4 regions of the Streptomyces sp. NPDC018000 genome follow, and region 1 is predicted to be linked to each of the others. Evidence: riboswitches for the same ligand, from Rfam matches in the RefSeq annotation. Region 1 holds a riboswitch; each other region holds the start of a gene.
The links. Region 1 has a riboswitch for cobalamin ahead of ACH4EW_RS26395 (cobalamin biosynthesis protein). Riboswitches for the same ligand answer to the same signal wherever they lie in the genome.

Region 1 (7,578 bases):
CTCCGCGCAGCGCTGTGCTGTTTTTGAAAGCGGGCCTCAGACCGTCCTCCTCGTCGATCCCGAGGCCGTGGGCGAAGGGCAGCACCCCGTACGTCTGCCGCCCGGTGATCCCGCGCAGCATCTCCAGACCCGGCTCCAGCAGCGACACATCGCCGCGGAACTTGTTGACGAGGTAGCCGGCGATCAGCGACTGGTCCTCGGCGGAGAGCAGCGCCGTCGTACCGAAGAACGAGGCGAAGACACCGCCGCGGTCGATGTCGCCGACCACCACCACCGGGAAGCGCGCCGCCCGTGCGATGCCCATGTTCACGATGTCCGTGCGCCGCAGATTGATCTCCGCCGGACTGCCCGCCCCCTCGCAGATCACCGCGTCATACGTGTCCCGAAGCCGCTCAAGACAGTCCACGACCGTGCCGAGAAGCGCTTCCTGCCTGCCGCCGTGGTAGCCGCGTGCGCTCATCTCGCCCACCGGTCTGCCCATCAGGACGACCTGGCTGGAGCGGTCCCCACCGGGCTTGAGCAGCACCGGGTTCATCAGCGCGGTCGGCTCCACCCGGGCGGCCCGGGCCTGCATGGCCTGGGCGCGCCCGATCTCGGCGCCCTCGCGGGTGACGAACGAATTCAGCGACATGTTCTGCGCCTTGAAGGGCGCCACCTTCACGCCCCGGCGCACGAGCCAGCGGCAGATGCCTGCCGTGACGACGCTCTTGCCCGCGTCCGAGGTGGTTCCGGCGACCAGCAGCCCGCCGCTCATGTCCGTCTCCGTCCTGCGATCCGACGTCCTGTGACCCGGAGTCCTGCGGACCGATGTCCTGCGGACCGATGTCCTGCGGACCGATGTCCTGCGATCCGTCGTGCGACGAGACCCGCACCCAGCCGCCCCGCCACACACATGCCGAGGGCCAGCGCACTCACCCGGCGCGACAGCCGTACCGCGCGTTCGATGTCCTCGGTCTCCACCGCCCGGCCCGTCTCCCCGTTGAGGACGGGGCGGTGTTCTACCCGGCCGCCGTACGCGAGGGTCCCGCCGAGCCGTACGCCGAGTGCGCCCGCGAACGAGGCCTCCACCGGGCCCGCGTTGGGGCTCGGGTGCTTGGCCGCGTCGGCCCGCCACGCCCGTACCGCTCCACGTGGCCGCCCCCCGGCGGCCACGGCGAGCAGGGCTGTGAGCCGGGCACCCGGCCAGCCCGCGAGGTCGTCGAGGCGGGCCGAGGCCCAGCCGTAGCGCCGGTGGCGGGGCGACCGGTGGCCGACCATGGCGTCGAGGGTGTTCGCGGCCCGGAAGCCGACGAGCCCGGGCACACCGGCCAGCGCGCCCCACACCAGGGCGCCGACCACGGCGTCCGAGGTGTTCTCGGCCACGGACTCCACCACGGCGCGGGCGATCTGCGGTCCGTCGAGGGACTGCGGGTCGCGCCCGCACAGATGCGGCAGCCGCTCGCGGGCCGAATCGATGTCACCGGCTGCCAGGGCGGCGCCGATGGTCCGGGCCTCACGCCCCAGGGACGTACCGCCGACGACGGACCAGGTGGCGGCCGCGGTCAGTGCGACGGAGGCGGCGGGGTGGCTGCGTACGGCACGGGTGATCAGCGCGGCACCACCCGCCGCGCCCCCTGCGCAGACGAGCGTGTGCAGCGCGCCCCACCCGCGGTGGTCGCGCCAGAGACGGCGCTCGACGCCTGCTGCGGCCCGCCCGAAGGCGGCGACCGGATGTCCCCTGCGGGGGTCACCGAGCAGCAGATCGCCGATCAGACCGGCCGTGGCGCCGTACGCGAAAATGCGGTCGGCACGCACGGCTCAACCGGCCGTTGCGCCTCGAAGGACCTTCGTACAGGCGGCTCTCGTCGTCGAGAGCGCCACAGAAACGGACGCACGGCAGCCAGGCATGGCGATATGTCCTCACTCAGGGTCCGCGCCCTGGTTCGACGTGACCGGCGACGAGAGTCTCCTGGCTCCCGGATCCGCAGTTCCCCCGGCCTTCCAGCCCGCTCGCGCGCGCCGTGACTTCCGGTGTGGGGGACTGCTCCCCGGTGACAGTGGCGGGACCGCGCCGGATTCGCACCGGCTTCCTCTGCTGTCGCCGTAATCGGCTCCGGCAGTCCACCACGCCCTGCGAACGCCCGTCAACCTGCTGTTGATCTGCGACGGTGCAGTGTGCTGAGCCCCACATCGGACCGGGCACACCGCATCGGGCCGGACACACGAGGTGTGTCCGGCCCGATGCGGTGTGCCCGGAGAAGGGCTCAGGCGACGATCAGATAGATCCCGTACAGGACCGCCGCAGCACACAGCGCGAAGCAGACGTACGCACCGGCGCGGGCCAGCAGCAGCGAGCCGCCGGAGCCGCCCTGCGCCGCAGGTTCGGGCTGCTTGGAGAGACCGACGATGCCCAGGGTGAAGAGACCCACCAGCGCGACGGTGACGACGAGTGAGACGCCGAAGACGGAGCCGAGGGCTGCCCAGTCGATGTTCATGCTGAATCCTTAGACGGCCGGCGTAGGTGGCTGACCTAGAGGGTGGCGGTTCGCGCCGGGTCCTGGGTGGTTCCGGCCGCGGCCGGAATGGTGGCCTTGAGGTCCTGGGTCGCTGCCTGGGCCGCGGTGAGTGGCGGGCTGACGGAGGCGATGGCAGCGGTGACCACGCCCGCGGGCTCGCTGTCGCCGCCCGTCGGCGCGACATCGTCGTGGCCGACCGGCTTGCGGCGTGACACCAGCCAGATCGCCGCGGAGCCCAGGACCAGCAGCGCCGCGACGACGACGACGCCCCAGGTGCCCTGCCTGGTGAGGAGTTCCGCGCCCGCGCCCACCAGGCCCGCGGCCGGCAGGGTCAGACCCCAGGCGACGAACATCCGGGTGGCGGTGGACCAGCGGACCACGCCGCCCCGGCGGCCGAGACCCGCGCCCATCACGGCGCCGGAGCAGGACTGGGTGGTGGAGAGGGAGAAACCGAGGTGCGAGGAGGCCAGGATGACCGTGGCCGCACTGGTCTGGGCGGCGAAGCCCTGCGGCGGCTTGAGGTCGGTGAGGCCGCTGCCCATGGTGCGGATGATGCGCCAGCCACCCAGGTAGGTGCCGAGCGCGATGGCCGCACCGGCAGAGACGATGACCCAGACCGGAGGGTCGGAGTCGGGGGCCAGGACACCACCGGTGACCAGGGCCAGGGTGATGATGCCCATGGTCTTCTGCGCGTCGTTGGTGCCGTGGGCGAGGGAGACCAGTCCGGCCGAGGCGATCTGACCGGCGCGGTAGCCCTTGGCGGTGGCCTTCTCCTGGGCGCCGTTGCGGATCTTTCCGCCGATCCGGTACGTCAGCCTGGTGGCCAGCAACGCGGCCAGACCGGCCACGATCGGGGCGGCGACCGCGGGGATCAGCACCTTGGTGACGACGGTGCCGCCGTTGACCGACGACCAGCCCGCCGACATCACCGCTGCACCGATCAGGCCGCCGAACAGGGCGTGCGAGGAACTGGACGGAAGTCCGACCAGCCAGGTCAGCAGATTCCACAGGATGGCGCCGACGAGTGCCGCGAAGATGACTTCTGTCTGCAGCCCGTCCTCGTTGATGATCCCGCCGGAGATCGTCTTGGCGACCTCCACCGACAGGAACGCGCCGACGAGGTTGAGCACGGCGGACATGGCCACCGCTGTCTTCGGTTTGAGTGCGCCGGTCGAGATGGTGGTTGCCATCGCGTTGGCGGTGTCGTGGAAACCGTTCGTGAAATCGAACACTAGAGCTGTCACGATCACAATCGCGAGCAGCAGCGTGATGTGTTCCATTTACCCAGGCAATCGTTCGGCGTCATTGGCACGTGGACCGTAGGCAACCTGGATGAACGGAAGGTGAACTGAACAGGGCGCTGTGGTGTCTCCAACCGGAGCCGGGCCGTTCCGTTTGTCCTTCGCGGGGCGGTGTGGGCCCGGCGCATGGCCGATCCGGGCCCGGTTCGCCTCCCCCGCCACCACTTTTTGTGAACTTCTCCGCCTTGGATTCGAAGGCCCCGGACGCCGCTCCTTCTCCCACTGTCAATCGTGGGCGAGGTCGTTGGAGTGACCGATCGCATACCTCTTCGCCCGCCGGGCTGGCAGGATCTCCGCATGAGCGATCAGCAGCGGGACGCGATCGAACGTGCCTGGGACGGTGTCGTCGCCACTGCCCGCAGGACGGCGGCGGACGGTCTCGTCGTCGGGACCTCGGGAAATGTGTCGGCACGGGTCGGCGGGACGGTCCTGGTCACCCCGAGCGGGGTGCCGTACGACCGGCTCCGCCCCGAGGACGCCGTCGGCGTCGACCTGGAAGGCAATCGCGTCCTCGGCGAACTGGCCCCGACCAGCGAACTCCCGCTCCATCTCGCGGTCTACCGGAACAGCGACGCCGCCGCCGTCGTGCACACCCACGCGGTGCATGCCACGGCCGTGTCCACCCTGGTTCCCGAGGTCCCTTCGGTCCACTACGCCGCCGCGATGCTCGGGGGACCCGTCCGCGTCGCGGCCTATGCCCGCTACGGGACCGGGGAACTGGCCGAGAACATGCTCGCCGCCCTGCAGGGCCGTACGGGCTGCCTGCTCCAGAACCACGGAACCGTGACCTACGGCGCGACCCTGGACGAGGCGTACGACAGGACCGCCCAGTTGGAATGGCTCTGCCGGCTCTGGCTCGCCGCGAGCTCCGTCCCCGGGCACACCCCGAACCTGCTCTCCCCGGCCCAGCTGCGCGACGTACAGGAGGCGCTGAAGGGATACGGGCAACCGGGTTGACCCGCCCCTGCCTGCCCCGCTGCCCCCCGCTGTCCCATCTGTTGCCATCCGTTCCCATCTGTCCGTCCCGCCCCCGGCGGGACACCGGACGGCCCCCGTCAGCTGGCCGGGTGTGGCGCACGCCGCGACACTGGAGCGGTGCGCCCGGCAACAGTCACGGCAGCAGCCGTCACCACGATCCTCGGCCTCGGTGCGGCAGCGGTCGCGGCCGGCCGGTACGCCTGCGACGCCGCTCTCGGAGCGCCGTCCGGAGGACCACTGCCCACCGACCGCAGGATCACCGTGCACGCCACGGCGGCCGGACAGGTCACCCTGACCCGCTCCTTCGCCGCCCTGCGGCCCGGTACGTACGGACTGGTGGCCGACGACGTCCACGCCGTCGTCGGCCCGGTGATCGAACACGCCCGGCACGCTCCCGACACCGTCGTCCGCAGACTGGAACGCGTCACCCGCGGCAGCCTGGAAACCGGTGCCAAGGTCCGGATCACCCCACAGCTGCACAGCGGCGACCCCTCCTCGGCCCTCGGCCTCGAATACAGAGAAGTCGAGATCCCCGGCGAACTCGGCGCCCTGCCCGCCTGGTTCCTGCCCGGCCCCCGCGACACCTGGGTCATCACCGTGCACGGCCTCGGCACCACCAGGGAACACCCCATGAACGTCATGGAGTTCCTGCACGATCTGCGTCTGCCCGTGCTCGACCTGGCCTACCGCGGCGACGCCGGAGCCCCGCGTTCTCCGGACGGCCTCGCCCACCTCGGCGCATCCGAATGGCACGACCTGGACGCGGCGATCCGCTTCGCCGTGCGGTACGGAGCCGAGAAGGTCGTCCTGCACGGCTGGTCCACCGGTGCCTCGATGGCACTGCACGCGGCCGTCAACTCCGCGCTCCGCAACCGGATCTGCGGTCTCGTCCTCGACTCCCCGGTCCTGGACCGGGCCACCACGCTGCGCGCCCTGGCCGTCGCCCGCGGTGTCCCGACCGCACTGCTGCCGCTCGCCGTCCGCGCCGCCCCGGGGCAGACCGGACTGCGCGGCGCCCGGCTCCTGGACGGCTCCCTCGTACCGGCGCTGCATGTCCCGACCCTGATCTTCCACGGCCCGGACGACACCCTGGCCCCCTGGCAGCCGTCCCGCGATCTCGCTGCCCGCCGCCCGGACCTGGTCGCCCTGCGCGCCGTACCGCAGGCTCCGCATGGGGCGATGTGGAATGCCGACCCGCTCCACTACGAAGAGGCCCTGCGCCGCTTCCTCACACCTCTGATGTGACCTGATATGAGCGATCGGCCGACGGGTGCCGGACCCCGCACGGCACCCCCTTCCACCGCGAATTCGGGTTCCGTTTGGGCTTTCGGGCCGTCAGGGGCAAGACTGCTCCCCGTGACGTCCCGTACCCCGCGCGACTCCAGGCTGCGACTTGTCCGCCCGCGACCCCTTGCCACCGCTCGCAAGGCCGTTACCACCCGGCGCACCAGGCCGGCTCCCCGCCCCCCGGAGGGCACCCCGCCCAGGGCGGAACTGGCCCGTCAGGCCAGGACGGTCCTCGCCGACGCCGTACGGATCGCCCACTGGGCAGCCGACGGCGCGATGCCCGGCGCGCCGCCACTGGCCGCCCATGCTTTCGAACGGGCCGCGACAGCCCTGGAGTTGTCCCCGGCCCAGGTGCGCTCCGGCTGGGACCGGGCCCGGCTCGCCGGTCTGGTCGAACTGCACGGCGACACCGCACGCCCCGGCTGGCGGCTGCGCGCCTGGGACCGCGACGACTCCGCTGTCCTCCGCGGCTGGGTGGCGCTCTTCGACGCCTGGTCGCTCGTCCACCCCGCGCCCGAGGGCATCGAGTCCACCGCGGTCGCGGAGGCCGTCGAGGCCGTGCCGCAGGTGCTCTCCCTCCTTCAGCTCTCGGCGGGTCCGGTCACCGTGCCCGCCCTCCTGGACCTTCTCGGCCAGCGCGTCGCGGAACTCCACGAGGAGCGCTGCGAGGTGCCGTACGGCCCGCAGGCGCTACCCGCACCGGCCGAATCCGCCCCCGCGGCGCACCCTGCCGCCCTGGTCGCCCTCCTTCTCGACTGGGCCCTTGAGGGACTGGCCGCCGTAGGCGCGCTCACTCTCGGCGCCGGACACGCCACCCTCACCCCGCTCGGCAACTGGGCGGTCTGGGTCAAGCTGGAACAGATCTGTGTCGCGGCGCAGAGCCCGGCCGGGAACATCGAGCAGTCCGCCGCCGACATGCTGCTCGGCTGCGCCCGGCTCACCCCCGGCCCGGCCCGCGCCGAATACCGTGCCTGGCTCGCCGCCCGCCCCGTCGGCAGCGCCGTCGCCGAACTCCTCGGCGTCGCCCGCGGGGAGGACGCGCTGCTGCGCGGGCTCGCCTTCGAGGCGCTCCGGGTCGTCGGCGCCCCCGCCGAACCCGAGGTGCGCTCCGTCATGGGCGACCCCTCACTGCGCCCCTATGCACTGCTGTGGCTGGCCGAGTACGACGGAACGGACCCCGAGGACGCCCAGGACGTCCTCAGCCGGGAGGAAGCCACCTGGCTCTGGGTCGACACCGCGGCGGCCGTCGCAGACCACGGCGAGACCGGGCTGCTGGTCCGCCATCTCGACTCGGCCGTCCAGGGCACGGTGCCGGCGCTGCTGGACGAGGTACGGGCAGTCGGCCACCCGCGCACCGTGCAGGTCCTGGTGGCCCTGGCCGCCGCGCACCCCGACCCGGCGCTGGCCAAAGCGGTGCGCCGGGCCGCGTTCCAGGTACACACGGGCGGCGCGTAGCGCGGGTGGGTCCGTGTCGGACGGGCTTGACCACAAGCCCGTCCGGCCGTCAGTCCGCCGAC
Region 2 (7,578 bases), on a different contig from region 1:
GGTGGACACCGCGTTCATCGAGGTACCCGCCCTGGAGGCGTTTGACGGAATCATCTGCATCCCGGACACCACCCTCAGCGCCGACACACCGCGGTAGCCGGCAAGCGCGCCAAAGGGCACGGACAAGGCGGACCGCCCCGTAAACCTCGCGGGCGGTCCGCCGCACCCGTATGCCCCGAGAGCGGCGCGCCGGTTCGTCCGGTTGAGACTTTGGGTGGTGGCAGCGATTTCGCAAGTTCTGAATCATCAAGAAAGGTTTTCTCGTGAGGAGCAACACTTGACCACTGCATTCTTCAGGCGGGCAGGTGCAGCAATTTTGACGCTGCAGATCGTCTACATTCTGCTCTTCGAGATCGCGTTCATGGTTCTGGTCATCGACACTTCTGAGATCGACCACAGCGCTCCCGACAGATTGGGTGCGGCCATCTTCCTCGCAACCGAGATCGGAGCAGCCATCATTCTGCTGGGTGCTGCAGCCGTCCTGACGCTTCCGCGAATCAGCGGCAGGATCCCCCGAGGGGGCCGCGCAGCTTTCCTGTGCTGCTGCGTGATTGCACAGTGCGCGATCGCATGGATGGCGTCATCCAATGCCATGAAGCAGGATGCAGGACCAGATGTGCTGATCAACGCGGTAATGATCCTGCTCTCGCTGATGGTTGTCGTGGCATGCGTGCTCGGAATTCGGGATGATTCCGGCACCGTGAAGGTCTGAGCCTGAGCGCAGGGCCAGGTCCCATCCACCGCCCCAGGAATTTGCCGGACCCCACCCACGGCATCATCGATGCGCCCCCGGCCGCGCCAACACCAGCCGGACAGTGGCCCTCTGACCTGTGCTCCGCTCAGTCCGCAGCACGGTGTTCGTCGGCCGGGTGGGACATGGCAAAGCCGCGTTCCTCGGGGTGGCGGGCCAGCCGCCGCCGGGGTGCTCGGGAGTGAAGGGCCGGGGCTGGACAAGAACAGCAACACCCTCGCATCGAACAATGACGCATAGGTACAAAAGGCATTTGTGCAACCCGGCCAACAGGAGAGGGGATCACATTTCGCCACTGCTATCCCGATTGTCTGTTGCGGCCCGGAAGGCAACCGCAGTATGCGGTCTGACAGACTGGGCCCCGAAACTCAGGCGACGCGCGTCAGGAAACCGGTGTGAATCCGGTACGGTCCCGCCACTGTGACCGGGCTGCAGCAGCCCGGAAGCCAGACACTGGCCGCGCCGCCTTCTCCGTACAACCAGGGGACGAGGACATCCCCCGGAAAGGCTCGGTCATGCCCCGGATCCGCCGTGTACCACTCGCGCTCATACCGCTGCTTCTGCTGCCGCTCACTGGCTGCGGCTCCGGCACGGGCGGCGAGGACAAGACAGAGGCCGCACCGGCCGCCGACGGTTTCCCCTACACCGTCACCAACTGCGGTATGAAGACGACCTTCGAAGCCCCTCCGAAGCGGGCCGTCACCATGAACCAGCACGCCACCGAAATCATGCTGGCCCTTGGGCTCCAGGACCGGCTGGCCGGGACCGCCTACCTGGACGACAGCATCCTGCCGAAGTACCGGTCCGCATACGCCGGAACCAAGGTGCTCGCGAAGGAGTACCCCTCCAAGGAGGTGCTGCTCGGCGCCAACCCCGACTTCGTCTACGGCGGATACAGCAGCGCCTTCGACAAGGCCAGGGGCCAGGACCGGGCGGGGCTCCGGAAGAGCGGCATCAACACCCGGCTGAACATCGAGTACTGCACCAAGGGCAAGGTCGGTATCGATCAGCTCGCTACCGAGATCACCCAGGTCGCCAGGACCTTCGGCGTACCGGAGCGCGGCAGGAAGCTGATCGCCGAGGAGCGGCAGAAGATCAGGGCGGTCGAGACAGAGCTCAAGGGCTCCTCACATCCCTCGGTGTTCGTCTACGACTCCGGCGACAGCTCCGCGTTCACAGCGGGCGGCAACGGCATCGGCAGCGAAATCGTCCGGCTCGCCGGGGGCAGGAACGTCTTCGCGGACCTCGACGGCACCTTCGGCGACGTGTCCTGGGAGCAGGTCATCAAGCGCAAGCCCGAGGTGGTCGTGATCTACGACTACGGCGGCACCACGGTCGCGGCCAAGAAGAAGCGGCTGCTGAATGATCCGGCGCTCGCGGACGTGCCGGCGATCAAGAACAAGAAGTTCGCGGTCCTCCCGCTGTCCTCGGCCGTGCTCGGTGTGCGGGTCGCCGACGCCGTGCAGGACCTGGCCGGGCAGCTGCACCCCGGCACTCCGTGAGCGCGGAGTCCGCCCGCCCCGGCCCGAAGTCCGTCCTCCGCTCGACCCCCGTCGTGATCGGCGTCCTCACGGTGCTGCTGCTCGCGGCGGCGGTGGCCGGCCTGGCGCTCGGCCCGGTACGGATTCCGCCGGGCGAGGTATTGAGTACGGTCCTGGGCGGTGAACGCACCGGTGCGTACCCGACGATCGTGTGGGAGGTACGGCTGCCCAGAGTGCTGCTCGGCGCGGTCGTCGGCGCCGGGCTGGCCCTGTCGGGCGCGGTGCTCCAGGCGCTGGTGCGCAACCCGCTGGCCGACCCGTTTCTGCTGGGCGCCTCGTCCGGGGCGTCGGCGGGCGCCGCCGTGGTCGTCGTGCTGGGGGTCGGCGCCGGGGCGGCCACCGATGTGGCGCTGCCCGTTGCCGCGTTCGCCGGGTCCATGACGGCGCTGGTCGCCGTCTACGCGATGGCCCGGCGCGGCGGCACCATGACGACGGGCCGGCTGATTCTGGCCGGGGTGGCGATCCAGTACGTGCTCTCCGCGTTCACCAGCCTGATCCTGGTGCTGTCCTCCCGGGCCGAGCATGTGCGGGCGATCATGTTCTGGACCCTGGGCGGCCTGGGCGGCGCCCGCTGGGACCAACTGGCGCTGCCTGCCGTGGTACTGGGCGTCGGGGCCGTACTCCTGATCAGTCTGGCCCGTCCGCTGGATCTGCTGCTGACCGGGGAGGAAGGGGCCCGCAGCCTCGGTCTGGACCCCGGACGCTTCCGGGCCGGGGTGTTCGTGCTGGTGTCACTGATCATCGGCGTGCTGGTCGCCTACAGCGGGGCGATCGGCTTCGTCGGCCTGATGATCCCGCACGCCGCCCGGCTGATCGTCGGCGCGTCCCACCGCAGACTGCTGCCGGTGACCGCGCTCGGCGGGGCGGTCTTCCTCCTGCTGGCCGATCTGCTGGCGCGGACCGTGGCGGCCCCCGAGGAAATCCCCGCCGGGGTGGTCACCGCGCTGGTGGGCGGCCCGTTCTTTCTCTGGCTGCTGCGCCGCTCCAGCCGTACCGAAGGGATCACCGGATGAGCCCGGCACCGTCCCCGACGGCGCTCGCCGCCGACGGAATCAGCTACGAGGTGGCCGGCCGTACCCTGCTCGACGGGGTCGCGCTGGACGCCGCCCCCGGCGAGACGGTCGGCCTGGTCGGGCCGAACGGCAGTGGCAAGACCACCTTTCTGCGCTGTGTGTACGGTGCGCTGCGTCCCGCAGCGGGGCGGGTCCTGCTGGACGGGGCGGACGCCGCGGCCCTCGGCGTGAAGGAACGGGCCCGGCGCGTCGCCGTCGTACCCCAGGACAGCCCCGGCACCTTCGGCCTGACCGTGCGTGAAGTGGTGGCGATGGGCCGCAGCCCGCACAAACGGTTCTGGGAGCAGGACGACGCCGACGACGCCCACCGCATCGACCGGGCGCTGCGGCGCGTCGGCGCAGCGGCCCTGGCCGGCCGGCGGTTCGAGGAACTGTCCGGCGGGGAACGGCAACGGGCCCTGATCGCCCGCGCCCTGGTCCAGGACCCGGGACTGCTGGCGCTCGACGAGCCGACCAACCATCTGGACATCCGCTACCAGCTGGAGATCCTCAGCCTGGTCAGGACGCTGGGCACCACCAATCTGCTGGTGCTGCACGACCTCAACCTCGCCGCTTCCTACTGCGACCGGCTGGTCGTCCTCAGCGCCGGACGGGTGGTGGCGTCCGGCTCCCCACACGCGGTGCTGACGGAAGAGCTGCTGGCCGAGGTCTACGGGGTGCGGTCCCGGATCGGCGCCCACCCGGTCACCGGCGCCCCCAACGTCGTCTACCTCCCGCTGCCATGAGCGACAACACGTCCCCCGTCTGGACGCCTCTGCCGCACGGGCCACGCTGGCAGGTCACCGAAGGCGAACCGTCCGCGGGCGAAGCAGAGCCGTGGCTGGCAGCCGACCGACTGGCCGACCCGGAGGGCGAGGTGCTGTCCACGCTGCTGGAGAGTGAGCGCACCGGCAGCGGCCACCGCACCGGCCATGCGACCGCGCTGACCCTGATGGCGGTGTACGCGGGCCGGGTCACCGCTGCCGCCGTACTCCACTGGGCGCTGTACGACGAGGTCCCGGACATGCGGTCCGGCAATGTGCTGGTGCGCCCCGCCGCGCACGGGATCGGCGGAGTCCGGGTGCGCAGGGCCCGGCTGCTGGTGCCCCGGGCCGGGGAGGACCCTGTACGGCTGCTGCACCGCACCGTGCTCGACGGGCATCTGCTGCCGGTCGCCGATGCGCTGCACCGGCTTACCCGCGCCGGGGTGCGGCAGTTGCGCGGCGGGATCGCCCATGGCTGCGCCACGGCGCTGTGCGCGTACGGCGCTCAGGTGGATCTGCTGGCCGCCCGCTGGCGGCAGTTCGCGGACACCGCACCCGGCGGACTCGCGGCGCTGGGCGAGGTGGCACGGGTCCGGCGAGCGCCGGACGGCCCGGAGCGGCTGGTCTATCTGCGCAACACCTGCTGTCTGTACTACACGAGCGCGGAGGCGGTGCGCTGTGCGAGCTGTTGTCTGACAGGCCGCGAGGAGCGACTGCGGGCGTACGCGAGGCCGAAGCAGAGATAGCGGGCGCCCGTAGTCCCGGATTGAGCCGCCCTGGGTGGGAGGTGCACGGGCGCGCTGTCCGGTTCCGGCAGGCGGCTCCGAGAAGCCCCAGGTCATTTCCGGGATGACCTGGGGCTCTTGCTGTGCCGCAGCAGTAATTCCCGCACGCGTATGTCGTGTTGCCGAGGCCTGCGGCACGCTCCCCGTTCGGTCGGCGCCCGAGCAGGTCGGCGAGCTGCTCCCGGATCGAGGTGGGCGACTGCCCCGGGGCCTCAGTCCCAGGTCCGGCCCCGGAGCAGTAGTTGTGGTGCGAGGGCTGCCTCGTCAGCTGTTCTGGGCCCCGTTCCAGACGTCGTACGTGGAGTTGCCGTACGCCGACGCGGCGGCCGCCGATCCGTAGCTGCCGGAGTAGGCGCCGGTCTGCGTCGCGGAGCCGTCAGGCTGGTAGTTCTCGATCCAGGCACCGCCGCTGGCGCCGCCGGACAGTCCGTTGCAGTTGTTCATCAGGCGCTGCCCGCCGGGTCCGGCGTAGCCCTGTCCCTCGCACCACACGGCGAAGTCCTGGTCGGCCGGCAGACCGATGATGTGCGCGTAGTTGCTGGACCAGTTGAAGCCGATCCCTGTGGAGCCGACGATGTCCTGCACGCGTCGGCCGCCTGGGGTGTCCAGGACGAGGAAGGCGCTGTCGTTCTCCTGGCCGCCGCCCGTGACCCAGCCCGCACTGCGCCAGCCCCACCAGCCGTACGGCGCGTTGCCCTTGTTGTAGTTGGGGGCAAAGCGGTAGTTGGTGCCGCCTTCACCGAAGCCACAGTGCCGTGCGGTGGCCACCACCGAGCGATTGTTGCTCGTGACAACGTTGCCAGAGCAGATGTAGTCTCCCTTGCCCGGGATCGTGAAGTAGAGGCGTCCCACTGTGCCCCATACGCTGGACCGGGTCTGAACCCCCGAGCTCGCCACGGGTTTTGTCGCGGGGACGTGCACCGGCTTGTCGGTGACCTCGGCGGCTGTGTCGGAGGAAGGCTGCACCGCGGAGACCTCGGGCGCGGGCATCGGCTTGGCCGTACGGATCCGCTCCGGGGTCCAGTAGGCGTCGAGTTGAGCGCGTGACTTGGTGTTGACGACTGTGGCGGTCCCGTTTTGGGAACCGGTCGGCCGCTCCTGCGCGACCGCCGTGACCGGCGTCAGTGCCGCGCACAGACTCGCCGCCGTGGCGAGGGTGGTGAGGGTGAACCGACGTAAGCGCATGGGAACCTTTCTGGTTCGGTAAGTTGATGAAGCGCGTTCACTGTCGCAGTCGTAGCTCTACAGGGGGTCAACATTCGATTAACGCCCAGTCTGTTGGTGAATTGGGTGCTGCCTCGGGGCGCTGAAAGTCCCGCGCGCTTGTTCTCTGTCTACGGGCCTCGAACGGAGGTTGCACTCGAGGCGGTCGCAGTTCACCGCGCATACAGACGGCCTTCGCGCAACCGCAGGACTTCGATCTGACCGAGACCGCGACATCCTCGAGCGGGCCGACGGCCACGTCTACAGGGGAGCGCCAACCCCTGGGGAGTCGGGAGGCGGCAGCCCGAATGCTTCGTTGCCGCGGTGTATGAAGGGTCAGCTCGGTCGACGTTCCGTCAGTGCCAGCACCCGTCGTGCGTCGGCGACGACGGCCGCGTCCACGAAGCGGCCATCAGGGAGGGCCAGGGCGCCCGCGTCCGCCGTCGCCGCCCGGACGATCTCGCGGGCCGCTGCCACCTCCCGCTCTGTCGGCAGGAACGCCTCTTCGATCACCGGGAGTTGTCTCGGATGGATCGCGGTGCGGCCCAGGAAGCCCAGCGCGCGGCCCTCGGCACACGAGCGGGCCAGGCCCTCGGCGTCGCGGACGTCCGGGTACACCGACTGCGGCGGAGGCGGAAGCCGGGCAGCCCGCGCCGCGATCACCGCGCGGCCGCGCGGCCAGGCGAGGCCCGCCGCGTCCGTGACGCCGAGCTCGGCCCGCAGGTCTGCCTCGCCGAGCGCGATGCCGTGCACACACGGGTGGCGCGCGATCGCGTAGGCGTGCTCGATACCGAGGGCCGACTCCAACAGGGCGTACAGGGGCGGCACTTCGACCGCCCAGTCCAGGACGCGGGCTATGTCGTCCGGGCCGCCCACCTTGGGCAGGCGCAGTGCGTTCAGGCCCGGCAGCGGGGTGAGACGGCGTATCTCCTGCTCGGCGAGGGGACCGTCGAGCGAGTTGACGCGGACGTGGACCGGCACCCCGTGCTTGTCGGCGAGGAGTTCGGCGGTCGCGTCGAGCGCGTATGCCTTGCGATCGGGGGCGACTGCGTCCTCCAGGTCGACCAGCACCACGTCGGCCCCCGAGCCGAGGGCCTTGGCGACGACATCGGGCCGGTCCCCGGGAACGTACAGCCAGGTCAGATATGCAGGGTCCGTCACACCGCACCTGCCTCGCGCAGCTTCGTGATCTCCGTGTCCGGCAGGCCGAGCCCGGTGAGGATCTCGTCCGTGTCCGCGCCGTGCGGGCGCCCCGTCCACTTGATGGAGCCGGGTGTCTCGGAGAGGCGGAAGAGGACGTTCTGCATCTTCACCGTGCCGAAGTCCGGGTCGGGGAGCTCGGTGATCGAGTCGAGCGACCGGTACTGCTCATCGGCCATCACGTCGCAGATGTCGTAGATCGGGGCAACGGCCGCCTCCGCCTCCTCGAAGGCCTTCACGACCTCGTTGCGGGTGTGCGCCGCGATCCACGAGCCGACCGCC
Region 3 (7,578 bases), on a different contig from region 1:
ACTTCTCGGACCTGGCGACCGGGGCCGGGCTGAAGCTTCCCACCCTGTCCGAAGAGAAGCAGCGCGAGCTGCACGAGTGGATCCCGGGCTATCTGAACGTGGCGAACCCGGTCGACAACGGCGGCCATCCGGTCGGCGACTGGCGCGGCCGGAAGATCATTGACGCGATCCTCGCCGACCCCGCCGTCGGGGTGCTGATCTGTCCGATCACCGGGCCCTTCCCCCCGATGAGCGACAAACTCGCGCAGGACCTGGTGGACGCCGCGGAGACCACGGACAAGCTGGTGTGCGTGATCTGGGGCTCGCCGGTCGGTACGGAGGACGCGTACCGTACGACGCTGCTCGGCTCGTCCCGCGTCGCCACCTTCCGCACCTTCGGCAACTGCATCACCGCCGTGAAGGCCTACCTGGACCACCACCAATTCACCGCCTCCTACCGCTCCCCCTTCGACGAGGCGCCGCGCACGCCGTCGCCCTCGTTCCGCAAGGCGCAGGCACTGATGCGCCCGGGCCAGCAGCTGAGCGAGCACGCGGCGAAACAGCTGCTGCGGGCGTACGGAATCCGCGTCCCGCGCGAGCAGTTGGTGACGAGCGCCGCGGCGTCCGTCCGGGCGGCGGGACTGGTCGGCTACCCGGTGGTCATGAAGGCATCGGGCGCCCGGCTCGCGCACAAGACCGAGCTGGGTCTGGTCAAGGTCGGGCTCACTTCCGCCAGCCAGGTGCGCGACGCGTACCGCGAGCTGACCGACATCGCACGGTACGAGGGCGTCGAACTGGACGGAATCCTGGTCTGCCAGATGGTCGAGCGGGGCGTCGAGATGATGGTGGGTGTCACGCAGGACGCGTTGTTCGGACCGACGGTGACGGTCGGGCTCGGCGGTGTGCTGGTCGAGGTACTGCACGATGCGGCGGTACGGGTACCGCCGTTCGGCGAGGACCAGGCGCGGTCGATGCTCGGCGAACTGCGCGGCCGCGCCCTGCTGGAAGGCGTACGCGGAGGCCCCCCGGTGGATGTGGACGCGCTCGTCGAGGTCGTGCTGCGGGTGCAGCGGATGGCGCTGGAACTGGGCGACGACCTCGCCGAGCTGGACATCAACCCGCTGATGGTGCTGGGGCGGGGACAGGGCGCGGTGGCACTGGACGCGCTGGCCGTCTGCCGCTGACCGGTCACCGGGCCTCCCCTCCCGCCGCCCGTCACCCCACCACCTGCCAAGGAGCTGCCTCATGCCGTCCTCCCCCGAAGACACCGCCGAGCACACCGAACACACCGGGCCCGCCGCGCCGGCCGACCCGCTCGACTCATTGATACTCCACACCACTGACAACGGCGTCTCGTGGATCACGCTCAACCGCCCCGAGGCGATGAACGCCGTCACCTGGGACCAGCGGGAACGCGTCATCGCGCTCCTCGCCGAGGCCTCCGCCGACCCGACGGTCCGGGCCGTGGTCCTCACCGCCACCGGTCGCGGCTTCTGCGCGGGCGCAGACCTGCGCGGCGCCCCGTCGACGGGCGACCGGGTACCGGGCGATGTGGCCCGTACCATCCGGCTCGGCGCTCAGCGCCTGATCGGCGCGGTCCTGGACTGCGAGAAACCGGTCATCGCGGCCGTCAACGGCACGGCGGCCGGTATCGGCGCACACCTCGCGTTCGCCTGCGACCTCGTGCTGGCCGCCGAGTCGGCGAAGTTCATCGAGGTCTTCGTACGCCGCGGCCTCGTACCGGACGGCGGCGGCGCGTATCTGCTGCCGCGCCTGATCGGCCCTCAGCGCGCCAAGGAGCTGATGTTCTTCGGCGACTCGCTCCCGGCGGCGGCGGCGGAACGTCTGGGGCTGGTCAACCGGGTGGTCCCGGACGAGGAGCTGGAAGCGGCGTCCCGCGCGTGGGCCCAGCGGCTGGCCGACGGCCCGACCCGGGCGATCGCCCTCACCAAGCAGCTCGTGAACGCTTCCCTGGACTCCGACCGGGCGACGGCCTTTGCGGCGGAGGCGATGGCCCAGGAGATCAATATGACGACGCAGGACGCCAACGAGGGCGTGGCGAGCTTCGTTGAGCGGCGCACGCCGAAGTACCGGGGGCTTTGAGGGCTCTGGAGGCGCTCACGTCAGTCGCCGTCACTACGGGGGAACTGCCCGGGGTCCGCAGCCACCGGGTTCCTCCCCTGGTGTGCGGCCGGGACTCATCCGTTGGCGTAGGCCACCGGCGGGTCCCGGCCGCAGTCTGCCTACTTCTCGGCGAAGACGTCCTCAACGGACACGGCGGTGGCGGCCCGCAGGAGCCAGCGGCTCAGGATGTCGAGATCGGCGCAGCCCGTGATGCGCTCACGCGCCTCGTCGGGTACGTCGGTGCCGGCCTGGGCGAGGAGGAGCAGGATGCTTCTCGCGATGCCCTCCGTACAACCTTCTGCCCGACCTTCTGCGCGGCCTTGTGCCCGACCTTCTGCGCGGCCTTCGTCCCGGATTTCTTCCGAAATGGCTGACGTATAGAAAGAAAGGTCCACGGCCACCAGGTTCCTCCACTGTTGTGCGGCCGGGCGGTTGCCCAGGCCCTGTGCGATGAGTTCGACGATGGGATCGGCGATGGTTTCCGGCACGTCCCGCAGTGTGGCGGACAGGGTTTTCAGTATGGCACCGACGTCCGGATTGTCAGCGTGTGTGATCGCGGCCAGTGTGGCCAGCGCCAGGTCCTTGCGGGCCTCGGCCACGTCCTTGATCACCGGCATGTTGTGCGGGCCGGCGACGAGGGCTTGCAGGGTGAGCACGGGCGATTGCGGGTGCCCGAAGGTGAAAGGGCGTGCGGCCCATTCGGCGGTGGCCCGGTCCTGGCAGACGACCAGCAGCATGGGCGGCAGCTTGTACTTCGCCTGGAGGTACGACAGGTAGTACATCCAGCTCGCCGGCTTCTCCGGGTCCTTCTTCCCCTGGGCCTCGATCGCCAGAAGGTAGGACCGGTCGTCCTCCATGTCGATGCGCAGCAGGGTGTCGACACGGCGTTCGAGGGGCCGGTTTTCGGTGAGGTCGGTGGGCATGACGGTGGCTGAGGCAGGCGGACCGATCTCGACCCCTAATACCTCGGAGACGCGGGAGAACAGTCCCGGGTACTCCTGGAAGATGCGATGCATCGCCTCGTGGGACGAACTGACCATATGAATTTCCTAGAGTTCTTGAGCGGTCGGATGGGAGTTGTCACTCCGGCAGACGGAGCACATTCCTGGCTCCGCCGCGCGGAATGCCCGGTCGCAGCCGTCGCAGTTCTGCAGCGGGATCGGCCGGGGCGGGAGCGTGGCCGGGGCCCGGAACGGGGGCGGTGGCGGAAGCCGGGCGGTAAGTCGGTGGGCGAGGAGACCGACGGGGCGACTCACTCCTTCGGGCGGGAGGTCGCTGGTCAGGGCGTGCTGTACAGCGGCGGGGCCGACCTCGCGCTCCAGCCATGCGGCGACCCCCGGAGCCAGGACGTCCACGTCCTTCAGGGAGAGCAGCAGGCGCGGGTCCTGGCGGTGCAGCCCGGCGAGAAGCTCGGTGGCGGTCCGGAGGAGGGACGCGGCGGGGAAGGCCGGCTGCGGTACGAGCAGCGGCGCGGGCTCACGACGGGGCACGGGCTTGGCATGGGTCCGGGACCTGGCCGGATGCGCGTCGTCGGCTTCGGACTCCCGGCAGGGCCGGACGGGCGTCGACGGCCGGACCGTACGCTGCGGGCGCGGCGGACACTCACGGCCCGGCAGAGCGTCTGCGGGCCGCCGGTCGGCAGGCTGGTTGCAGGAGACGGTACGGGTGACGATCCGGCCGTTGGCCAGGCGTGTGCGGGTGCGTCGCAGGTAGCCGTGGGCTTCGAGTTCGCGTAACGCTGCGGCGATCCGGGCCTCGCTCTCCGGGAAGCGTCCGGCGAGGTCCTTGATGCCGATCCTGGCCCCGGCGGGCAGCGACTGGATGTGTGCGGCGAGCCCGATCGCGGTGAGGGAGAGCTCGCGGTGCTGGGTGAGGTGGTTGCCCACGACCGTGAATCGGCTGGTGTGCCGGGAGTTGTCGTGCACGACACCGGACGAGGAGCGTGAAGACGCGCTAATCTGCTGGGTATCCATCGGGAAGCTGTTCTCTTCCTCGTTGGTCAGGCCCTCGATCGGGATTGTGAGTCCCGGCCGGGGGCCGACGCATCTCTGGGGTTGCTTTTCGCGGCGAGCATATGCCAGCCAACCGGCATGAACTCCAGCTCAGTTGGTGAACCTCACCCGTGTGGGTGACGGGAGGCCGGGTGGGGCTGGGAAGGGTAATTGCCACGTCCTTTGAGGCTTTTGATGTCGTGCGCCGCCACGTCGCGGGCCACCGAATCGTGGAAATCCGCGACCCGGTGGCGGCGGTCACGGTGCGAGGTCGAGCTCTGCCCAGACCGTCTTGCGGGGCACGGGACCGGGGCTGACGCCCCAACGGTCGGCGAGCGCCTCGACGATCAGCAGACCGCGCCCGGACTCGCAGTCGCCATCCGGGACGGCCATGCCCTTCGGACCGGGCGGAAGGCACCCGCCACGGGTGTCGCACACCTCGATCCGCAGGAACGCGCCGACACCGGCACCGCCGCCGTGGACCGTGAGGCCCAGCCGGAAGTCCCTGCCCGGTACGCGGCCGTGGACCACGGCGTTGGTCGCCAGTTCGGCGACGATCTGCGCGGCCGACTCCGAGGGCAGCCCCGTTCCATCTTCGACCGGTCACCGGCACCGGATCTCAGTTTTGTCCTGGAAGAAGTGACGCTGCGCCGCCCGATCGGAGGGACAATGGTGCGACGCCAGCAGCTTGAGCACCTGTTGGAAGTGGGGCAGATACGGAACGTCGAGATTCAGGTAATGCCGACCCACCGCTGGGACCACCCTGGAACAGGCGGAAAGATCCAAGTGCTGAAGTTCGACGACGGCTCCGGGGTGGGGCGTACAGATGGCGTGCACGGTGGGCGCCCGGTCTCTGATCCGCGGCAGCTCCGGGTCCTTGAGCTGCGGTATGGCATCATCCGAGCCGAGGCTCTCACTCCACGGGAGTCGCTGGCCTTCATCGAGCAAGCGCTGGGAGAGACATGATCCGCAAGACCTCCGCCGAGGATGCTCCCGAGCTGGCGTGGTTCAAGAGCAGTTACAGCGACAGCAGTGACGGCAACGACTGCGTCGAGGTCGCGACCACTCCCAGCTCGATCCACGTCCGCGACTCGAAGAACGCGCGGGGCCCCCGGTTCGCTGTGACCCCCGAGGCCTGGACCGACTTCGTGATGTACGCAGCCGGGAGCTGACCGCCAGCACTCGCCCCGGTCCCGGCCCCTGCTCTGGCGGGTTCGGGGCTCCTCACCGGCTGAGCGTGTACCAGTCCGGTGAATCCGGGTCCCGTACTCATAGTTGAGTTCGGGCCAGTCCGGCGTGCCGCCGATCCGCCAGTCGCGGGTTCCGTCGTACGCAGGGCAGCCCTCGTTGATTGCCTCGCCCACGGCACCGTTGCATCGTCTGCACGTCGACGGCTGACACAGGGCGCTCGCGGATATCCCGGGAATCACACCGCTGACAGGGCCACTGCATCGCCTAGGGCCCGGCTGTACGCCGCCTCAGTGGTGGACGTGCCGGCAAAGGACCAGCGCCAGTAGCCGTCGACCAAGGCCGTCGCGGTGCGCGGTGGAGGTCCCAGCCGGCGGGGCGGGAGGCGAGCAGCAGAGTATCCGCCTCGCCCTCATGCGCCCCGTTCGCGCATCTCATGCCTGCTTGTCACCGCCGCTCAGGGCCGTTAGTGTCACCACGCCTTGGTGAACGGGAAATCCGGTGAGAAACCGGTGCGGCCCTCGCCACTGTGATCGGGAAGTCCGGCTCCGGCCCTTGCGGGCAGCCACTGGGTCTCAGGACCCGGGAAGGCGGAGTACGGGCGGTGGTACCCGTCAGCCAGGAGACCGGCCAGGGCATGTCAACCATCCACGAGGTGCTGGAGAGGGTTCGCTGAGCCATGCACATAGCCGAGGGTTTCCTTCCTCCGGCGCACGCGGTCGCCTGGGGCGTCGCGTCCGCGCCGTTCGTCGTCCACGGAGTACGGTCACTCACCCGTGAAGTCAAGGCGCATCCGGAGAGTACATTGCTCCTCGGTGCATCGGGCGCCTTCACCTTCGTCCTGTCCGCCCTGAAGCTGCCTTCCGTCACCGGAAGTTGCTCGCACCCCACCGGCACCGGCCTCGGTGCCATCCTGTTCCGGCCGCCGGTCATGGCGGTCCTCGGCACCATCACCCTGCTCTTCCAGGCGCTCCTGCTCGCGCACGGCGGTCTGACCACGCTCGGTGCCAATGTCTTCTCGATGGCGATTGTGGGGCCCTGGGCGGGATACGGCATGTACCGGCTCCTTCGCCGGTGTGACGTGCCGCTGATGGTCACGGTCTTCTTCGGCGCGTTCGTCGCCGATCTGTCGACCTACTGCGTGACCAGTGTGCAGCTGGCGCTCGCCTTCCCGGACCCGAGCAGCGGATTCACGGGCGCGCTCGCCAAGTTCGGCTCCATCTTCGCCGTCACGCAGATCCCGCTGGCAGTAAGCGAGGGGCTGCTGACGGTTCTCGTAATGCGTCTGCTGGTGCAGTCCAGCAAGGGCGAACTCACCCGGCTCGGCGTGCTCGTGACCGGTGGCAGGCGTGAGCAGGCCGGTTCGGAGGCGGTGGCCCGATGAGCCGTAACACGAAGATCAACACCCTGCTGCTGCTCGTCGTCGCGGCCCTCGCCGTCCTCCCCCTGGCCCTCGGCCTCGGCGACCACAAGGAGGAGCCGTTCGCCGGTGCCGACGCCGAGGCGGAGACGGCGATCACGGAGCTCGAGCCGGATTACAAGCCCTGGTTCTCCCCGCTGTACGAGCCGCCGTCCGGTGAGATCGAGTCGGCGCTGTTCGCCCTGCAGGCCGCCCTCGGCGCGGGCGTCCTCGCCTACTACTTCGGCCTGCGCAAGGGACGACGGCAGGGCGAGGAGCGCGCGCGTTCCCAGAACGAGGCAACGCCGGCAGCCCCGGAGGGCTCCTGCGACAGCGCCCCGTCGGTTCCGCCGGCCGGGCAGTCCTGACCCGCCGTGCTGCCGATCGACGCGGCGGCGCACAGCAATCGCTGGCGCCGCCGCCATCCCGCGGACAAGGCCGTACTCGGACTCGGCCTCACCGTCCTCGCCATCTGTCTGCCTCCATGGCCGGGCGCGGCCTTCGTCCTCGTAGCGGCCCTCGTCGTGCTGCTCGGCCCGGCGGGCGTGCCCGCCCGCCGACTGTGGCGCTCGTACAAGGTGCCGCTGGGCTTCTGCGTGACGGGGGCCGCCCCCCTGCTCGTCCAGGTCGGCGGCCCCGAGGGCTTCGTCGCCCTCGCTCCGGACGGGCCCGTGCGGGCAGCGGAGTTGCTGCTCCGCACCTCGGCCGCCTCACTCGGCGTGCTGCTGTTCGCGTTCACCACACCGTTGTCCGACCTGTTGCCGCGGCTGGTGCGCGCTGGTGTTCCCGCGCCGGTCGTGGACGTCGCCCTCGTGACGTACCGGATGAGCTTCCTGCTCCTGGACTCGGTCCGCCGCATCCGCGAGGCGCAGGCCGCCCGGCTCGGACACACCACAC
Region 4 (7,578 bases), on a different contig from region 1:
CGACGGCGACCCCCGCCTCGTACAGCGCACCGGGCAGAGACTTCAGCAGCCGGGCCGGGTTGGCGAGCGAGTTCGCCGCACCGACACAGATCAGCAGGGTGGCCAGCTTCGCCCCGTCGTACAGCGCGAAGAGCAGCTGCTCGGCGGTTACCTGGCCACCGATCCTGATGCCCTTCGCCCAGTCGGGCAGCGGCACCTCGGGGAGCGTGAACACCGGATGCGTACCGGGGATCGGCGAACCGAGAAATACGGAGAAGACCAGCCGCACGGCGATGACGAACAGCCCGATCCTGATGAATGTCCCGTACGAGCGGGCCCACGGCGCATCCGTGCGGCGCGCCGCGACCACATAGCCCGCCACCCCCACGAGCAGCCCGAGCAGCAGCGGATTGGTGGTCCGGGACGCGGCGGTGGCGAGGCCGAGCGCCCACAGCCACCAGGCCCCGGCCGGCAGGGCGTTGCTCCGGGTCGCCTCGGGGGCGCGCAGCGGGCGGCGCAGCCGGACCGGGCTGCTGGTCGAGGCGGTCATCCGCGGCGGCGGCGGGCCTGCGCGACTGCGGCTATGCCGAGGAGGAGAACGGCGCCCACACCGACGAGCAGCCCGGCGGACGGACCGCCGCCGGAGTCGCCCGAACCGTCGGAGGCGTCCGAGGCGTCGGCGGCGGACCCGGCCGCGGACGCGGCAGGTGTCTCGTCTCCGTTGCCCGAGACCTGTTCGCCGCAGCCCGAATCCGGATAGCCGGATATGGCACAGAGCATCGCGTCGCTGCTGTAGCGCAGCGGCTTGGCCACCGCGGCGAGCGCCTCCGCGGCGCTCGCGTCCGGGGCGACGCGCGCGCACGCGGTGCGCAGCGCGGGCGGCGTCTCCCCGGCCGGGGCGTCCGCCGCCGTGCCCGGGTCGATGACCAGCGCGACCCGCTTGGTGCCGTCCTTGGCCGGGGTCTCCGCGCAGATCTTCGCGAAGTCGGGGGAGCGGCGCGGCTTCGCGGAGTCCTGGGAGTCCTCGCTCACCGAGAACCGGAAGCCCTGCACCGCGCCGTCGTCCGGCCGGATCAGGGACGGGCCCTGGGTGGCGTACGTCCAGCCGGTGCCGGAGCCCTCCCAGAACGACCAGTACCGGTACCCGGCCGCCTGGGCCGGTCCCGCGCACAGCACGGTCAGGACGGCGCCCAGGACCACCGGGAGAGCGGCGGCCCTTCCCGCCCGCCTCACGGCTGCTGGTTCTTCCGGCGGCCGCTGATCAGGAAGCCGGCGCCGGCACCGACGACGAGGCCGATGCCGACGTACCACCACACGCCGCCGATCACGTCGTCCCCGCTGTGGACCTCGTCCTTCTCCGTGGGCAGGTATCCGGTGTCGGCGGACGGGTCGGGCGTCGTGATGGCCGCGGGGGTGGGACCGGTCGCGTTCAGCTTGTCGATCAGGTTGACGCCGCCGAAGTCGCGGGCGTCGGCGCCGGTCGCATGCGCGGCCAGGACCAGCTGCGCGTAGGCGGCGGGACCGTTCTGCTCGGCCCAGGCTTTGGAGTTCTTCTTCAGCCAGGTCACGGCCTTGTCCGCCTTGTCCTGGTGGCCCGCGGCGGACAGCGCGACGACCGCGTCCGCGGTGTTGCCGACGTCGGGCTGCGGGGTGGAGTCGGTGGCGCCGGGCATCGGCGCCAGGTCGAGATGACCGCTGGTCGAGAGGGCGTCCGCGAGGAAGTGGGCGCCGTTCTGCGCGGCCTGCTCGGGCGTGAGGTCGGACCCCGGGTGGCAGCTGGGCGCATTGCCCGCTGCGGCGTTGTTCCCCACGGCCATGGCCTTGCCCATCGTGCCGAGCACGGCGGCCGCGGTGGCGTCCGCGTTGGCGGCGAGCTTCCCGGACTTGTCGGGCTGGTAGGCGAAGGCGCCGCCGTCCTTGCCGCCGCACGGGATCGCGAGCGCGAGCAGCGGGTCGTAGGGCGTCTTGCCTTCGGGGGTCGTGATGTCCGCGAGCCGCTGCCCCTGCCGGGCAAGGGCGCCGATCACCAGCGAGGTGGAGTTGGCGTCGCTGGGCGCGCCCGGGGTGTAGCCCCAGCCGCCGTCCTCGTTCTGCACGGACTTCAGCCAGCGGACCGAGTTGTTCACGGTGTCCCGGTGCCCGCCCACCTCGACGAACGCCTGGACGGCGGCGGCGGTGGCGTTGGTGTCCAGCACCGTCTTCTTGTCGCACGGCTTGGAGACGTCGGCCCGGTACGCGGCGTAGGCGCCGTTGGCGCACTGCTGGGCGATCAGCCAGTCCACCGACTCCTTGGCGGGCGTGACGCCCTCGACCCGCTGGGCGAGGAAGGCCAGCGACTGCCGCCAGACCCCGTCGTAGGTGGGGTCCTTCGTGCCGTACAGCCCGGACGGCAGCGCGGCGGACGGCGAGGGGGACGGGGACGGGGCCGCGACCGCGACCGGCGCAGCGGCCGCACAGAACACGGCGACGGTGGCGGCGAGCGTTGCTGCGCTGCGGCGTACGGTCATGGCGGGCGGGGCCTCTCCTGCGGGGGAGCCGGGCACAGGCACGCTTACGCACCAGGCTCCGGCTCCGTATACCTCGACGGTGCCGACCACCGGGGTTCCGGTGGTGCGAGCCGGTCACGACCGCGGACAGGGCATTCCGACTCACCGCCTTCGACGACGGTTCACGGCTGCGTGGTCAGTGCCGGATTCGCACCGGCTTCCCCCTGAACGGGCATGATGACGACTCGCCCACTCTACCGGGCCATATCCTGCCTCCCTTGGGCGGAGGACCGCCCGGGGCAGCGATATACGTCACTGGCCGGGCCGGGCGGGATCGGACGGCCTCCGGGCCGGGCGGGGCGCCGACGCCTGTCCTTGGGAGCCTCCCGTCAAACTGCGACGTACGTCACAGGCTTGCTCCCCGGCACGGCCTCCGCACGCCCGAGCTTCACCAGCCGCCGCAGATGCGCCTCGGCCTCGGAGACCGCGATGTTCCGTGAGCCGTGCGGGATCTGCTCCCACGGCCGGTTCCACTCCATCCGCTCGGCCAGTTCCCACGGCGTGAGCGGTGTGGCCAGCAGTCCGAGCAGTCCGGTCAGCCGCTCCTCGTGGTGGTCCAGGAGTTCCCGAACGCGCCCCGCGGCATCCGTGAACGCGTACTGATGGGCGGGCAGCACCTCCGCGACCCCGAGCCGGCCGATGCGCTCCAGCGAGTCGAGGTAGTCGCCCAGGGGGTCGGTGACCGCCGCGTCGTCCGGGTTCTCGTACAGCCCGATGTGCGGACTGATCCCCGGCAGCAGATGATCCCCGGAGAAGAGCCGGCCCCGACCGGGCAGATTCCCCGGATGTTTCTCCTCCAGATGCAGGCAGACATGGCCGGGCGTGTGCCCCGGCGTCCAGATGGCCCGCAGCTTGCGCCCTGCCAGATCGAGGAGTTCACCGGGAACGATCTCCCGGTCCGGAAGCGCCGACCGCAGTCCGGGCAGGGTACGCATCCGGCCTCCATCGGCCGCGGCGGCCCGCAACGGCGCGAGATGCTCCTCGGGCGCACCGACCGCCGTGAGCTTCGCCGCGAGGTACGTCAGCCAGGTGCCGGGTTCCGACTGCCGGGTGCGGCGCACGATCGCGGTGTCCGCCGCATGCATGGCGATCCAGGCCCCGGACGCCTCGCGTACCTGGCCGGAGAGGCCGTGGTGGTCCGGGTGGTGGTGGGTGATGACCACGCCATGGATGTCGGCGATGTCCGTTCCGACAGCGGTGAGCCCGGCGGTGAGCGTGTCCCACGCCTCCGGATCGTCCCAGCCGGTGTCGATCAGGACAGGACCGCGATCGGTGTCGAGGACGTGCACCAGGGTGTGGCCGAGCGGATTGTCCGGGATGGGGACCTTGATGCTGTGCACGCCCCCGCCGTGGTCGGTCATCTGCGTCATGGGCTCCCCATCTCTCTCCGCGGCCTGCGGCGGTGCTGCGCCACGCCCACTGTAACGAGAACTCGTTCCAGTAGTAGCCCAAGTCGACTATCGGCTTCGGTCGATGGGGTAGTGAGGGGTGATGTCCGATGCGTGGACTCCTAGAACTGGAACTGGTATCAATTTTGACGGGCAATCAGATAACGCGCCGGTTCGCGGGAGGCAGCAGCCATGACCGAGCTTGTCGAACACGGAAAACTGTTCATCGGCGGGGAGCTGGTCGATCCGCTGGGCCAGGACTTCATCGAAGTCGTCTCGCCCCACACCGAACAGGTCATCGGCCGGGTGCCGCACGCCTGCGAGGCGGACGTGGACCGGGCCGTCGCCGCCGCGCGGCGGGCGTTCGACGAAGGGCCCTGGCCGCGGATGACCGTGGACGAGCGGATCGCGGTAGTGACCAGGATCAAGGACGCGTTCGCCGTCCGGTACGAGGAGATCGCCCGGGTCATCAGCTCGGAGAACGGCACTCCGTACACGTCCAGCGTGATGGTGCAGGCGCTCGCCGCGATGATGGTGTGGGACGCGGCGATCACCGTCGCCCGCACCTTCCCGTACGAGGAACGGCGGGACGGGGCGCTCGGGCCCCTGCTGGTGCGCCGGGAACCGGCGGGAGTGGTCGCGGCCGTGGTGCCGTGGAACGTTCCGCAGTTCACCGCCGCCGCCAAGCTCGCGCCCGCACTGCTGGCCGGCTGCTCCGCGGTCCTCAAGGTGTCGCCCGAATCCCCGCTGGACGCCTACCTCCTGGCCGAGATCGCCGCCGAGGCCGGGTTGCCGGAAGGGGTGTTGTCGATCCTTCCGGCCGACCGCGAGGTCAGCGAGTACCTGGTCGGGCATCCCGGCGTCGACAAGGTGTCGTTCACCGGCTCGGTCGCCGCCGGGCGCCGCGTGATGGAGGTCGCCTCCCGCAACCTCACCCGCGTCACACTGGAACTCGGCGGGAAGTCCGCCGCCGTGATCCTCCCGGACGCCGACCTGGACACGGCCGTCGCGGGCATCGTGCCCTTCGCCTGGATGATCAACGGCCAGGCGTGCGTCGCCCAGACCCGCATCCTCGTCCCGCGCTCCCGCTACGACGAGACGGCCGAGGCGTTCGCCGCGGCAGCGGGCGCGCTGAAGGTCGGCGACCCGCTCGACCCCGCCACCGAACTCGGCCCCCTCGTCGCGCGGCGCCAGCAGCAGCGCTCGCTCGACTACATCCGGATCGGCCAGGACGAGGGCGCCAAGATCCTCACCGGCGGCGGCCGTCCGGCGTCCCAGGAACGCGGCTGGTACGTGGAGCCGACCCTCTTCGGTGACGTCGACAACTCCATGCGGATCGCCCGCGAGGAGATCTTCGGCCCCGTCATCTGCCTCCTTCCGTACGGCGACGAGGACGAGGCGGTACGCATCGCCAACGACTCCGACTACGGCCTCAGCGGCAGCGTCTGGACCGCCGACACCGAGCGCGGCATCGACATCGCCCGCCGCGTCAGGACGGGCACGTACAGCGTGAACACCTTCAGCCTCGACATGCTCGGGCCGTTCGGCGGCTACAAGAACTCCGGCCTGGGACGGGAGTTCGGGCCCGAGGGATACGGCGAGTACTTCGAGCACAAGATGATCCACCTGCCGGCCGGCTACCAGGGCGGTGCGTGATGGGGGACCGCTGGGCCGTGGAGGTCGACCGCGGGATCTGTATCGGTTCCGGGATGTGCGTCAACCACGCCCCGGACGGCTTCGCACTGGACTCCGCCCGCCAGTCCCGCCCGTCGGCCCCGGAGACCGACGCCAACGAGCAGGTCCTCGCCGCGGCCGAGGGGTGCCCGGTCGAGGCGATCACGATCACACTGGCCGGCTCGGGGGAGGCGGTGTTCCCGCCGGAGGAGTAGAGGTCCTGCGCTCCGGCCCATCATGAGATGGGCGGCCAACCCGGCGCAGGACCCGGGCCCCTCGGGCGATGCGGAGTGAACGGGACAGGGTCCCGCGCGGTCCGGTCCGGGCGCGCCGCATCCGCCTCCCACGTGAGTGGCCCGTACCGGAAGGAAACCGGTACGGGCCACCTCGTCCACGTACTCCTGGGATCAGCTCAGTGCCTGGAAGTTCTGCCATCCCGAAGTGCCCACGGCGACTCCGCTGCCCGAGATGTTCGGATAGAAGTAGAGCTGGGCGTCGCCTCCGGTGGCCCAGATGTCAGCCTTGGTGTCGCCGTCGGCATCGGGGACAGCCGTGATCAGCGGACGGTTGGCGCGGGTCCAGCTGGACCCGATGATGACAGACGCCGGGCCGAAGCCGAGCCCTTCGCCGGAGTTCCCCGTACCTTCATAGAGGCGCAGTTCGCCGTTGGTCTTGTGGCGTGCGATCAGGTCGACGCGGCCGTTTCCGGTGCGGTCTCCTGGTGCGACAAGGTCGTAGTCGGACCACGATCCGTCGCCGATCAGGACGGGTGCCCGGCTCTGGTCGAGGTAGAAGGACTCGGAGCCGAAGTAGAGCCAGAGCCGGTTGCCTTCCTTGACCAGCAGGTCCGGGTAGCCGGGTACGTCGATGGTTCCATCGCCGTCGGTGTCCAGAGGTCCGTCGACGTCTCCGATAGCGAGGATCTGATCGGCTGCCGCAAAGTGGTTGTTGGTGTCGTCGGCGACGGGGAGTTCCTGTGCGTCGATCTGGCAGGATTGGGACTGCCCGTCCGCTTGCTCGTCACGGCTTGTGCAGGCGAAGCCCAGCCCGTTGTTGGGAAACACGTGCAGCGTTTTGCCCCCATCACCCGGCATCGCAGCGATCAGGTCTTCATAGCCATCGCCCGTCCAGTCGCCGCGATGGGTGATGCCGGCCCCGCTGAAGTCGGTGTTTCCTGCCATAGCGCCTGTTCCCACGCGGCCGTTCCCCTGCCCTGGGTAGAGCCACAGTTCGCCGTTGGTGCGCTCACCGTAGAGGTCGGCGTTGCCGTCGCCGTTGAGGTCTCCGGGCTTGTCCGGCATAGCAGGGCTGTTGGCGTAGAAGAGATACTGCGTTCTGTCGGACCGGTTCTTGGCCGCGTCGAGACTGTTGACGTACACCCTTTGCGAGCCGGCCGAAGGAGGAGTCAGGGTGATCTTGCCGTCCTTCTTCCCGTCCCCGTCCAGGTCTGCCGTGGGTATGACGGTGCGGACGGTGGGGTCCCAGTCGGTCCAGTACTCGTATGACGTCACGTCGTTGACGCCGCCGTTGCCGATGATGAACGAGCCGGGCTTTCGTGCTTCTCCTGTCTGCTCCGGCCAGCCGTCCGAGCCATCGGGGAAGTCGGTCGACTTGATGGTCGGGGGAGTGCTCGGGCGGTTGGGGTCGAAGACGAACCGGCAACCGGGCTGACCGGCGGCCGGTGTCCATGAGGACTGAGAGGTGCTGTCCTCTACCCGGGCCTTCCAGGAGAAGTTGCCGTTGGCGGTGGCGAGGTACTTCTGCAGTGTCGCTTTCGGTACCTTGAGCGGCGCGACCTTGCCGGAGGTCATCGAGACCTGGGTGCTCACGATCAGGACGCCGTTGGGGTCATCGTTGGGGTGATGGCCCGTTGCCCAGAGGTCGAACCGGGCCTTCACCGTGCCGCCGTCGGGGTCGCTGACCTTGGCGTTGAGTGTCACGTCCGTGTTACCGATGGAGACGAACGGGGCCGAGGTCAGGCAGCCGCCCGA

Region 2: linked by a shared signal. The riboswitch ahead of ACH4EW_RS14515 (ABC transporter substrate-binding protein) and the one ahead of ACH4EW_RS26395 (cobalamin biosynthesis protein) in region 1 are both predicted to bind cobalamin.
Region 3: linked by a shared signal. The riboswitch ahead of ACH4EW_RS00175 (energy-coupling factor ABC transporter permease) and the one ahead of ACH4EW_RS26395 (cobalamin biosynthesis protein) in region 1 are both predicted to bind cobalamin.
Region 4: linked by a shared signal. The riboswitch ahead of ACH4EW_RS20175 (prenyltransferase/squalene oxidase repeat-containing protein) and the one ahead of ACH4EW_RS26395 (cobalamin biosynthesis protein) in region 1 are both predicted to bind cobalamin.

The regions. Positions count from the first base shown of each region.
Region 1 is NZ_JBIRGM010000018.1:24,597-32,174, forward strand. Features, by position in the region: gene ACH4EW_RS26390 (cobyric acid synthase) at 1-754, opposite strand, end outside; gene ACH4EW_RS26395 (cobalamin biosynthesis protein) at 751-1,794, opposite strand; cobalamin riboswitch at 1,942-2,073, opposite strand; gene ACH4EW_RS26400 (hypothetical protein) at 2,244-2,474, opposite strand; gene ACH4EW_RS26405 (anion permease) at 2,510-3,775, opposite strand; gene ACH4EW_RS26410 (class II aldolase/adducin family protein) at 4,094-4,753, shown strand; gene ACH4EW_RS26415 (alpha/beta hydrolase) at 4,892-6,019, shown strand; gene ACH4EW_RS26420 (hypothetical protein) at 6,161-7,516, shown strand; gene ACH4EW_RS26425 (VOC family protein) at 7,566-7,578, opposite strand, start outside.
Region 2 is NZ_JBIRGM010000005.1:9,330-16,907, reverse strand. Features, by position in the region: gene ACH4EW_RS14525 (hypothetical protein) at 1-97, shown strand, start outside; gene ACH4EW_RS14520 (hypothetical protein) at 278-712, shown strand; cobalamin riboswitch at 1,105-1,228, shown strand; gene ACH4EW_RS14515 (ABC transporter substrate-binding protein) at 1,267-2,253, shown strand; gene ACH4EW_RS14510 (FecCD family ABC transporter permease) at 2,250-3,305, shown strand; gene ACH4EW_RS14505 (ABC transporter ATP-binding protein) at 3,302-4,090, shown strand; gene ACH4EW_RS14500 ((2Fe-2S)-binding protein) at 4,087-4,854, shown strand; gene ACH4EW_RS14495 (peptidase) at 5,158-6,078, opposite strand; gene ACH4EW_RS14490 (HpcH/HpaI aldolase/citrate lyase family protein) at 6,433-7,257, opposite strand; gene ACH4EW_RS14485 (CaiB/BaiF CoA transferase family protein) at 7,254-7,578, opposite strand, start outside.
Region 3 is NZ_JBIRGM010000001.1:32,417-39,994, reverse strand. Features, by position in the region: gene ACH4EW_RS00210 (acetate--CoA ligase family protein) at 1-1,163, shown strand, start outside; gene ACH4EW_RS00205 (enoyl-CoA hydratase/isomerase family protein) at 1,225-2,082, shown strand; gene ACH4EW_RS00200 (hypothetical protein) at 2,223-3,143, opposite strand; gene ACH4EW_RS00195 (helix-turn-helix domain-containing protein) at 3,153-4,076, opposite strand; partial or broken gene ACH4EW_RS00190 (ATP-binding protein) at 4,353-4,679, opposite strand; partial or broken gene ACH4EW_RS00185 (DUF5753 domain-containing protein) at 4,680-5,060, shown strand; gene ACH4EW_RS00180 (DUF397 domain-containing protein) at 5,057-5,266, shown strand; cobalamin riboswitch at 5,749-5,932, shown strand; gene ACH4EW_RS00175 (energy-coupling factor ABC transporter permease) at 5,962-6,666, shown strand; gene ACH4EW_RS00170 (energy-coupling factor ABC transporter substrate-binding protein) at 6,663-7,049, shown strand; gene cbiQ (cobalt ECF transporter T component CbiQ) at 7,056-7,578, shown strand, end outside.
Region 4 is NZ_JBIRGM010000009.1:56,106-63,683, forward strand. Features, by position in the region: gene ACH4EW_RS20165 (energy-coupling factor transporter transmembrane protein EcfT) at 1-529, opposite strand, end outside; gene ACH4EW_RS20170 (SCO2322 family protein) at 526-1,212, opposite strand; gene ACH4EW_RS20175 (prenyltransferase/squalene oxidase repeat-containing protein) at 1,209-2,486, opposite strand; cobalamin riboswitch at 2,594-2,733, opposite strand; gene ACH4EW_RS20180 (MBL fold metallo-hydrolase) at 2,855-3,895, opposite strand; gene ACH4EW_RS20185 (aldehyde dehydrogenase) at 4,106-5,569, shown strand; gene ACH4EW_RS20190 (ferredoxin) at 5,569-5,802, shown strand; gene ACH4EW_RS20195 (DNRLRE domain-containing protein) at 5,995-7,578, opposite strand, start outside.